DNA from 3 places in the Acidovorax sp. ST3 genome. Region 3 is predicted to be linked to each of the others. Evidence: predicted binding sites of a transcription regulator. Region 3 holds the regulator's gene; each other region holds the start of a gene.
What was found. Region 3 encodes FNR, which switches genes on or off when oxygen is low (the NO sensors DNR and NnrR bind a similar motif). Its sites were predicted from a motif close to TTGATNNNNATCAA; they were not measured.
Positions count from the first base shown of each region.

Region 1 (3,272 bases), on a different contig from region 3:
GCATGGCGGTGTGGGCGTCGTGGCCGCAGGCATGCATCACGGGCACTTCCTTACCCAGATAGTTGGCCTTGGCCTTGCTGGCAAACGGCAGGCCGGTGTTCTCCAGCACGGGCAGCGCGTCCATGTCGGCGCGCAGGGCCACCACCTTGCCGGGCAGGCCACCCTTGAGCGTGCCCACCACGCCGGTGCCGCCCACGCCGGTCTGCACCTCCATGCCCAGCTTCTTCAGGTGCTCGGCCACCAGCTTGGCGGTGCGCACTTCCTGGCCCGAGAGTTCGGGGTGGGAATGGATGTCGCGGCGCCAGTTGACCATCTTGGGTGCCACGGCCGTCACGGCGGCGTCGATGGCCTGCAGGCCGGCGGCGTCCAGGGCCTGGGCATGGGCGGACGATGCGAACGTGAGCCCGCTGAGAAGCAGGCCGGTGGCCAGCGAGATGGCAGAGAGGGGTTTGTGCATGAGGCAGATCCGTGCAGGAAGTGAAAACAAAAGGGAACGCAGTAAAAAGACGCACGTTCATGCTACGGGCCCACCCCGCGCCGCAGACAAGCGAAAATGGCCATCCACAGAGCCAATATCGCCATGCCCCGTTCTTCTGTCCTGTCTGCGACGGCCTCGGTTTTTCGCATCGACATCCCGCTGCTGCCCGAATCAGCGGTGGGCAACGCACTGCAGTTCATCGACCTCTTGCGGGGCGCCAACCTGCTGGCCGGCCTGCGGGGCGGTGCAGGCTCGCCCCGCCTGGCCTGGCGGCTGCTGGATGCCCAGGGCCAGCCCCTGCCGCACCAGCCGGGCCCGCTGGCGGCCTACACGCAGCCCACGGCGGCGCCGGCCGACGGCCCCGCACAGGCCTGGTTCATCCCCTCGTTCCACGCGGCCGACATCCCGGCCATCCGCGATGTGGCGGCGCGCCACCGCGCCCTCTCACGCCAGATCGGCATTGCGCTGGATGCCGGGCACAAGGTGCTTACCGTGGGCAATGGTGCCTGGCTGACAGCGCAGAGCGGGCGCCTGCAGGGCCGGCGCGGCTGCCTGCCGTGGTTCTACCTGGCCGGGTTTGAGCGGGACTTTCCCGAGGTGGTGCTGGACGCAGGTCACGACCTGAGCGATGACGGCCCCTGGCTCAGCTGCGCGCTGCCCCACAGCCTGGGTGAGATGGCGATTGCCCTGGTGCGCCATGCGCTGGGCGATGCGCTGGCCCAGACCTGCGCCAGCGTGCTGCGGCCCGACCACGACCGCGCCCGGGCCGCCCTGCAGGCCAACGCGCAGCAACACATCCCCGCCACACGCGACAGCACCCTGGCCCGCGCCATGGCCTGGATGGAGAACCATCTGGACGAGCCGTACTCGCTGGCCCGATTGGCCGAAGCGGCGGCGGTGAGCCCGCGCACCTTGCTGCGGCACTTTCAGCAGGAGCTGTCGCAGTCGCCGCTGGACCACCTGCACAGCCTGCGCTGTGCACGCGCCAAAGTGCTGCTGGAGGTGACGCTGGAGAGTGTGCCCAGCATTGCGGTGGCCTGCGGCTACAGCGACCCCGCCGCGTTCCGCCGCATCTTTGTGCGCTACACCGGCATGGCACCGGGGGAGTACCGCAAGCGCCACGCCTTGCGCGCGCCGCGCAGGCGCTGGCGGGTGGATGTGGGGGCATGAGACGCAGCAGCCTCTCCGCCCCGCTGCGAACGCGGCCCCACCACCGTTCCTCCTTGACCTGAATCAACACCCGCAGCGGACAGCGCGCAACACTGGAAGCCCTTGGGCCGGCCATGCATTCGCACGCGCGGCGCAAGGGTTCGCGCCCAGCGCGCCTTCACCGGAGCCACCCCATGTCCACTGCCGCACCGACCACATCCCCGGCCCCTGCCCCTGCATCGGCGAGCCTCGCCAAGCGGCTCGGCCTGCTCGGCGCCCTGGTGGCGCTGCTGGCCGTGCTGGCCTTGCCCACCCCGGCCGGCTTGCCCGTAGCGGGGCAGACCATGCTGGCCATCCTCGCGTTCGCGGTGATCGTCTGGATGACCGAAGCGCTCGAATACTCGGTGAGTGCGGTGGTGATCGCCGCGCTGATGGTGTTCTTGCTGGCCTACACACCCAGCGTGGCCAAACCCGATGGCGCGGACATGGGCACGGGCGCGGCGCTGAACCTCGCACTCTCGGGCTTTGCCAACAGCGCCGTGGCGCTGGTCGCTGCCGCGTGTTTCATTGCGTCGGCGATGACCGCCACGGGGCTCGACCGGCGCATCGCGCTCACGGTGCTGTCCAAGGTCGGCGCCCAGACCCATCACATCGTGATCGGGGCCATGGTGGTGGGCTTTCTGCTGTCGTTCATCGTGCCCAGCACCACGGCGCGCGTGGCCTGCCTGATGCCAATCATGATGGGCTTTGTGCTGGCCTTCAAGGTAGACCGCAAGAGCCGCTTTGCCGCGCTGCTGGTCATCACCACGGCGCAGACGGCCAGCATCTGGAACGTGGGCGTCAAGACCGCCGCCGCGCAGAACATGGTGGCCATCGGGTTCATCGAAAAGCAGCTCGGTGCGCAGATCACCTGGGGCGAATGGTTTGTGGCAGCCGCCCCGTTTGCAGCCCTGATGACGGTCGCGCTGTTCTTCATCATGACGCGCATGATGAAGCCCGAGATGAAGGAAATTGCGGGCGGGCAGGAGACCATTCGGCAGCAGCTGGCCGAACTGGGCCCGATGACGCTGAACCAGTGGAAGCTGCTGGCCGTGGTGCTGGTGCTGCTGGGGTTCTGGTCCACCGAGAAGGTGCTGCACGACTTTGACACCACCTCCACTACCCTTGCGGCCGTGGCGCTGATGCTGTTTCCGCGCATCGGCGTGATGGACTGGAAGCAGTCGCAAAAGGGGTTCCCGTGGGGCACGGTAGTGCTGTTCGCGGTGGGCATCAGCGTGGGCTCTGCGCTGCTGCAGACCAAGGCGGCGGGATGGCTGGCCCAGCTCATCGTGGGCCACCTGGGCCTGCAGATGGCATCGGCCTTTGCCATCCTGATGCTGCTGTCCGCGTTCCTGATCGTCATTCACCTGGGCTTTGCCAGCGCCACGGCGCTGGCGTCCACCATGATTCCCATCGTCATCAGCGTGCTGTCCACCGTGCAGACGCCTGGCATCAACATCGTGGGCATGACGATGATCCTGCAGTTCGTGGTGAGCTTTGGCTTCATCCTGCCGGTGAACGCGCCGCAGAACATGATCGCCTACGGCACCGACACCTTTGACGCGCACGACTTCGTGCGCACCGGCATCGTGATCACGCTGACCGG
Region 1 is NZ_QKVP01000006.1:101,022-104,293, forward strand. Features, by position in the region: gene DNK89_RS19235 (amidohydrolase) at 1-457, opposite strand, end outside; gene DNK89_RS19240 (GlxA family transcriptional regulator) at 581-1,648, shown strand; gene DNK89_RS19245 (DASS family sodium-coupled anion symporter) at 1,822-3,272, shown strand, end outside.
Region 1: the regulator FNR is predicted to act here: its motif matches at 1,702-1,715, upstream of DNK89_RS19245 (DASS family sodium-coupled anion symporter).

Region 2 (3,272 bases), on a different contig from region 3:
AGCAAAAGCAGTTCACTGTCCATCCGCAGGCGGCAATAGCAACCCTTGCTGCGCCGCCACCGCTTCGCGCAAAAACGCCCACGTGGCCTGCATACGGGCCACGTGCTTGTTGTCGCCGGGCATGGACATCCAGAAGGTGCGCTGAAACCGTGCCACCCCGGGCAGCACGGGCACCAGCGACGGGTCTTGCGCCGCCACAAAGGCGGGCAGCACGGCCAGCCCCGCCCCCACGCGGGCGGCTTCGTACTGGGCCAGGATGCTGGTGCTGCGCAGCGCGAAGTGCGCGGGGCGGTGCAGCTCGTCCAGGATTTGCAGCTCCTTGCTGAACAGCAGGTCGTCCACGTAGCTGATAAAGGTGTGGCCCCGCAGGTCGTCGGGCGTGTGGATGGGGGCATGGCGCTGCAGGTAGCTGCGCGCTCCATACAGTTGCAGCACGTAGTCGGTGAGCTTGACAACCACCACCGCACCGCGCGCCGGCCGTTCCAGCGAGATGACGATGTCCGCCTCGCGGCGCGACAGGTGCACCAGCCGGGGCAGCGCCAGCAGGTCCACCACCAGGCCAGGGTGGTCCAGCGCAAACCGGGCCAGCTGCGGCGCCAGGATCAGGTTGCCGAAGCCCTCGGTGGTGCCAATGCGCACCAGGCCGTGCAAGCCCTGGCGCACGCCGGGTGTGGCGTTTTCCACAGCCAGAAAGGCGGCCTCCATGGCCTCGACCTGGGGCAGCAGTGCGCGCCCGGCCTCGGTCAGCCGGTGGCCGCCGGCCTCGCGCGCAAACAAGGCAGAGCCCACCTGCTTTTCGAGCGCCTGCAGGCGGCGCGCCACCGTGGTGTGGTCTACGGCCAGGCGGCGCGCGGCCCCTACCAGCGTGCCGGCGCGGGCCAGTTCCAGAAAGTAGCGCAGGTTGTCCCAGTCCATGGCGTCACCGGGCGCGCCGTGCAGCACGTCCGTCCAGCGGCTCGCTGGGCGCCCGGCTGAGCGCGTTGTTGCCCCGCACCAGCGTGCGCAGCATGTCCATGAACACCGCGCGCTGCTCGGGCGCCAGGGGTTCGAGCATGCGCTCCTGCGCACGCAGCATGCCGGGCTCCACCTCTTCCAGCACACGCTGGCCTTCGGGCGTGAGGGTCAGCAGCCGCACGCGCCGGTCTTCAGGGTGGGCGTTGCGCTGCATCAGCCCGCGCGACTCCAGCCGGTCAATCACGCTGCCAATGGTGGAAGTGTCAAAACCAATGGTGCGCGCCAGCGTGCGCTGGTCGATGCCGGGCTCGCGCCCCACGGCATACAGCGCGGCGTATTGCACAGGGGTGATGCCCGTGGCCTGGGTCTCCTCCAGAAACACGGCCACCGCAATCTGCTGCAGGCGACGGATATGGAAACCGGGAAGGTTGTCGATCTCTACGGACATGAATCTAGGGTTTCTACCGATCTTGATGCGGATCATTTTAGGTCCTACACTAATTATCAGTGTACTTTTGATATGTACACGACTTATTGATCCACGTCAGTGGCACAACGGATCGAGACAGCGGCAATGACAGTTTTGAACACTCCCACAGCACCCGTCCTGGTCGCTGGCGGTGGCATCGGCGGCGTGGCGGCGGCCCTGGCCCTGGCGCGCCAGGGCTATGCGGTCAAGGTGCTGGAGCAGGCCCCGCAGCTCGGCGAGATCGGCGCGGGCATCCAGCTGGGCCCCAACGCCTTTGCCGCGTTTGACGCCCTGGGCATTGGCGAGCTGGCACGGGCCCGCGCGGTCTACACCGACGAAATGGTGATGCACGACGCGCTGGACGAACGCCTGATCGGCCGCATCCCCACGGGCGAGGCTTTTCGCCAGCGCTTTGGCAACCCGTACGCCGTAATCCACCGCGCGGACATCCACACCTCGTTGTTGGAAGGGGCCAAAGCGCACGGCAACATCGAGACACTGACCGGCACGCGCATCGAGCGCGTGGAACAAACCGGCGACACCGTCACGGTGTACGACCAGCACGGCGTGGCACACCAGGGCCAGGCCCTGATTGGTGCGGATGGCGTGAAGTCCGTCGTGCGCCAGCAATACGTCGGCGATGCTGCCCGCGTGTCGGGCCATGTGGTGTACCGCGCCGTGGTGGAAAAGAACGACTTCCCCGAAGACCTGCGCTGGAACGCCGCAAGCATCTGGGTCGGCCCCAACTACCACCTGGTGCACTACCCGCTGCGTGGCGGCGAGCAGTACAACGTGGTCGTGACCTTCCACAGCCGCGAGCAGGAAGAATGGGGCGTGCGCGAGGGCAGCCGCGAAGAGGTGCAGAGCTACTACCGCGACTGCTGCCCGCGCGCCCACCAGCTGATCGACATGCCCAAGAGCTGGAAACGCTGGGCCACCGCCGACCGCGAGCCCATCGGCCAGTGGACGTTTGGCCGTGCCACCTTGCTGGGCGATGCCGCCCACCCCACCCTGCAGTACCTGGCCCAGGGCGCCTGCATGGCGCTGGAAGACGCGGTGACGCTGGGCGAGGCTCTCAAGCGCTGCCAACACGACTTCCCCCAGGCGCTGTCGCTGTACGAGCGCTCCCGCATTGCCCGCACGGCACGCGTGGTGCTGTCGGCACGCGAAATGGGCCGCATCTTTCACGCCCAGGGCGTGGAGCGCCTGGTGCGCAACGACCTCTGGAAGGGCCGCAGCCCCGAGCGCTTTTACGACGCGATGGAGTGGCTGTATGGCTGGAAGGTCGACAACTGCCTGGCCGACTGAGCCAGCCGGGCGCCCTGCCCCATCGATCTTCCCCCCTCCCCCACATTCAACCCAAGGAATTCCCATGAGCGCGATGGATCCCGTACCGTCCCCCGTTCGCCTGACCGCCGTGGCGGCCCACGGCCAGCCCGAGCCCACCCCCGCGCTGGAGCAGCTGTACCGCGGCTTTGAGCAGGAAATGCTGGTGCCGCTGTGGACGCAGATCGGCGACCTGATGCCCCCCCATCCGCAGAGCAAGGCCAGCGCCCACCTGTGGCGGTGGGACCGGCTGGTGCCACTGGCCGATGAAGCCGGTCGCATCGTGCCCGTGGGGCGCGGGGGCGAGCGCCGGGCCATCGCCCTGGCCAACCCATCCCTGGGCGGCAGACCATTTGCCACACCCACGCTGTGGGCGGCCATCCAGTACCTGATGCCGGGCGAAGACGCGCCCGAACACCGCCATACACAGCACGCGTTCCGCTTCATCGTGGAGGGCGAAGGGGTGTGGACCGTGGTCAATGGCGACTCGGTGCGCATGTCGCGCGGCGACTTCCTGCCCCAG
Region 2 is NZ_QKVP01000001.1:562,363-565,634, forward strand. Features, by position in the region: gene DNK89_RS02505 (LysR family transcriptional regulator) at 13-915, opposite strand; gene DNK89_RS02510 (MarR family winged helix-turn-helix transcriptional regulator) at 920-1,402, opposite strand; gene DNK89_RS02515 (3-hydroxybenzoate 6-monooxygenase) at 1,529-2,731, shown strand; gene DNK89_RS02520 (cupin domain-containing protein) at 2,796-3,272, shown strand, end outside.
Region 2: the regulator FNR is predicted to act here: its motif matches at 1,425-1,438, upstream of DNK89_RS02515 (3-hydroxybenzoate 6-monooxygenase).

Region 3 (3,272 bases):
AACATGGAGAGCTTGCTCGCGCCCGTGGGCAACTCCGCAGAGATGATGCGGCGCTGTGGCTTGAAACGCTCTGGCAGGTGCGCGTAAGCATACAGCGCGATGCGGTCAGGCCGCAGTTGCGCCACCTGGGCCAGCGTGCGGTCAAAAGACTCGGGCGTCTGGCGCGGCAGGCCGTAGATCAAATCCACATTCACCGAGTCAAAGCCCAACGAACGCGCAGACTCCACCAGCGCAAACACCTGTTCGGCGGGCTGGATGCGGTGCACAGCCTTCTGCACTTCGGCATCAAAGTCCTGCACGCCAAAACTCAGCCGGTTAAAACCCAGCTCAGCCAACAGTGCAAGACGCTCTGCATTGACGGTGCGAGGGTCCACCTCGATGGAGTATTCCCCCCCAGGCGCCAGCGTGAAGCTGCGCTTGAGCATGGCCATCAGCTCTCGCAGGCCCGCATCGGAGAGGAAGGTGGGCGTGCCTCCACCCAGGTGCAGTTGACTCACCACCTGTCCCACGCCACAGTGCGCGGTGTGCAGGTCGATCTCGCGGCTCAGGTAGCGCAAGTAGACCTCGGCGCGGTCATGGTGCTTGGTGATGATCTTGTTGCAGGCGCAGTAGTAGCACAGGGATTCGCAAAACGGGATGTGCACGTACAGGGACAGCGGCATGGCCTTGGCCAGCGTGCCCGAGCGGCGCTGTTGCAGCGCCAGCACGTAGTCTTCCTGACCAAACGCCTCCACGAAACGGTCGGCCGTTGGATAGGATGTATAGCGGGGCCCTGGCACGTCAAAGCGGCGCAGAAGGTCTGGCGAAACAGCAGTCATGGGGAAATTTCCTTGCGTACACCTTGACTGTGCCGTAGGCTCTGGGACATGTCCTTGACCTGCATCAAGTGAACCCGCAAGCGATACGGCGACAATTTGATGAAGGTCAGCCGCTTGCCCGCGCCCTGTATTCAGGTTCGTGTACGGCAAGCGCGATATGCTTGACCGCTAACCCAAGCCCATGTGTCTATGAACCCGCTCACCATCAAAGTCGCCTGCTCCAACTGCAACCTCCGCGAGCTGTGCATGCCCGTGGGCTTGAACGAAGAGCAACTGCAGCGCATTGACGAGGTCGTTGCTGTCCGCCGCAAGGTCAAGCGCGGCGGCACGCTGTTTCGCAATGGCGAGTCCTTCACGTCCCTGTATGCCATCCGCACCGGTTTTTTCAAGACCTGCGTGGCCACCGAAGACGGTCGCGACCAAGTCACAGGTTTTCAGATGGCGGGGGAGATCATCGGGCTGGACGGCATCGTGAACGACCACCATACCTGTGACGCGGTGGCCCTTGAGGATGCCGAGGTCTGCGTCATGCCTTTCGACCGCATCGAAGAACTTTCCCGCGAAGTCACGGCCCTGCAGCACCACGTGCACAAGATCATGAGCCGCGAGATCGTGCGCGAACATGGTGTGATGCTGCTGCTGGGCAGCATGCGTGCCGAGGAGCGGCTGGCGGCCTTCTTGCTCAACCTGGTGCAGCGCCTGCATGCACGGGGCTTCTCGCAATCAGAACTGGTGCTGCGCATGACGCGCGAAGAGATCGGCAGCTACCTGGGCCTCAAACTTGAAACAGTGAGCCGCACCTTCTCTAAATTTGTGGAAGAAGGCATCGTGGAGGTCAAACAGCGCCATGTGCGCATCCTTGACACCGATGCCCTGCGACGCATTGTGAACAGCCAGCAGACCTGCCACTGATTACGGTCCCTCCTAGGCTGAGGGTTGGGCCCATACAAAATCCGCCTGTCTCTTCTAAAACGGCATGCACCGCATGCCTGCATCAACTGGCGAAAAGACTCAGGAGCAAGATGATGTCTTGCGGCAATCGTCAGGCCGCTCCCCGTCGGGCACGGGACAGCGGTTGACCTCAAACGGTGACATGGACAGCAGCGTGGTCAACGCGCTGGTGGCCATGGTGATGGCCCAGAACACAAAAAATGCGAGGGTGTACACCCCCTGCCGCGACAGCGCCAGAGGCTGCCCGAACCAATGCAGGTCCTGGGGGTCCACCATGGCAAAAACCAGCATCTCCAGCACACCCGCCATCAAAAAGGCGGGCCATGCAATCCACATCAGGCGTTGCGTCCACATATCGGTTCTGTCTCCTGGTGCTGCCGGGGTCGCCCGGGTGCGCGACCCTGGGGTTTTCAGCGTGGTTGGTCCTGCACGGGGGTGGCCGCGTGGTTGCGGGCCTTGAGGGCCGGCGCCAGACTCTTTTCCGGCGCCACCAGTGTCTTGTTGATTTCGATGCCCTGGCGGTAGTAGTCCTCCGCCACCACGGGGTCGGGCCGCGAAATCGCCAGCCACAGCGTCACAAAGCCCGCCACGATCACGATCAGAGGCCCGGCAATCACCAGCCACACATGGCCAAACTTCCACCAGGGTACGGTTGCCGCCGGGGTTGCAATGGCAGGGTTTGAAGACATGGTGCTTTACTCCTCAACAATATCGGTCAAAGTGCGGCCCCGAAGGGCCCCACCGGAATACCGCTCAACGCGGTACAAGGAACACGGATTTTTCCGTCACATGAGCCGCTGCTCCTACGGCCTGCACATCAAACTGAACGGCATGTGACCCGGGCGTGGCGGAACCATAAGGAATCTGCAACCGCACGGCCACCCAGCGAGACTCTGCCGCGCCAATGTCCACTTCAGCCTCGGAAGCCACTTCGAGCCTATCCAGGCCCCGCGCGCTGATGCGATAACGCTGCTCGCCCTCGGTGGCATTCATGATCTGCAGCCGGTAAATGTTCTCCAGCTTGCCACCTGCCACGATGCGCGAGAGCGCAGCGCGGTCCCGCACCACATCCACCTTTAGCGGCGTGCGCACCACCAGGCTGGCCAACATGGCCACGCAGAGGGTGACCAGCACGGCGCTGTAAATCAGCACGCGGGGACGCAGCACGCGGCGCAACATCTGCGACTGCGTCCAGTGCTTGGCCACGCCGTTCTGGGTCGAATAGCGGATGAGCCCACGCGGGTACTGCATCTTGTCCATCACGGTGTTGCAGGCGTCCACGCACAGGCCACAGCCGATGCATTCGTACTGCAAGCCCTTGCGGATGTCGATGCCTACCGGACAGACTTGCACACAGAGCGAGCAGTCAATGCAATCGCCCAGCCCCTGGGCTTTGTAGTCGATGCTCTTCTTGCGCGGACCACGCTGCTCGCCACGTTCAGGGTCGTAGGTAACGATCAGCGTGTCTTTATCAAACATCGCGCTCTGAAAGCGCGCATAAGG
Region 3 is NZ_QKVP01000005.1:264,073-267,344, reverse strand. Features, by position in the region: gene hemN (oxygen-independent coproporphyrinogen III oxidase) at 1-818, opposite strand, end outside; gene fnr (fumarate/nitrate reduction transcriptional regulator Fnr) at 1,008-1,730, shown strand; gene DNK89_RS17385 (hypothetical protein) at 1,830-2,123, opposite strand; gene DNK89_RS17380 (FixH family protein) at 2,180-2,458, opposite strand; gene ccoG (cytochrome c oxidase accessory protein CcoG) at 2,523-3,272, opposite strand, start outside.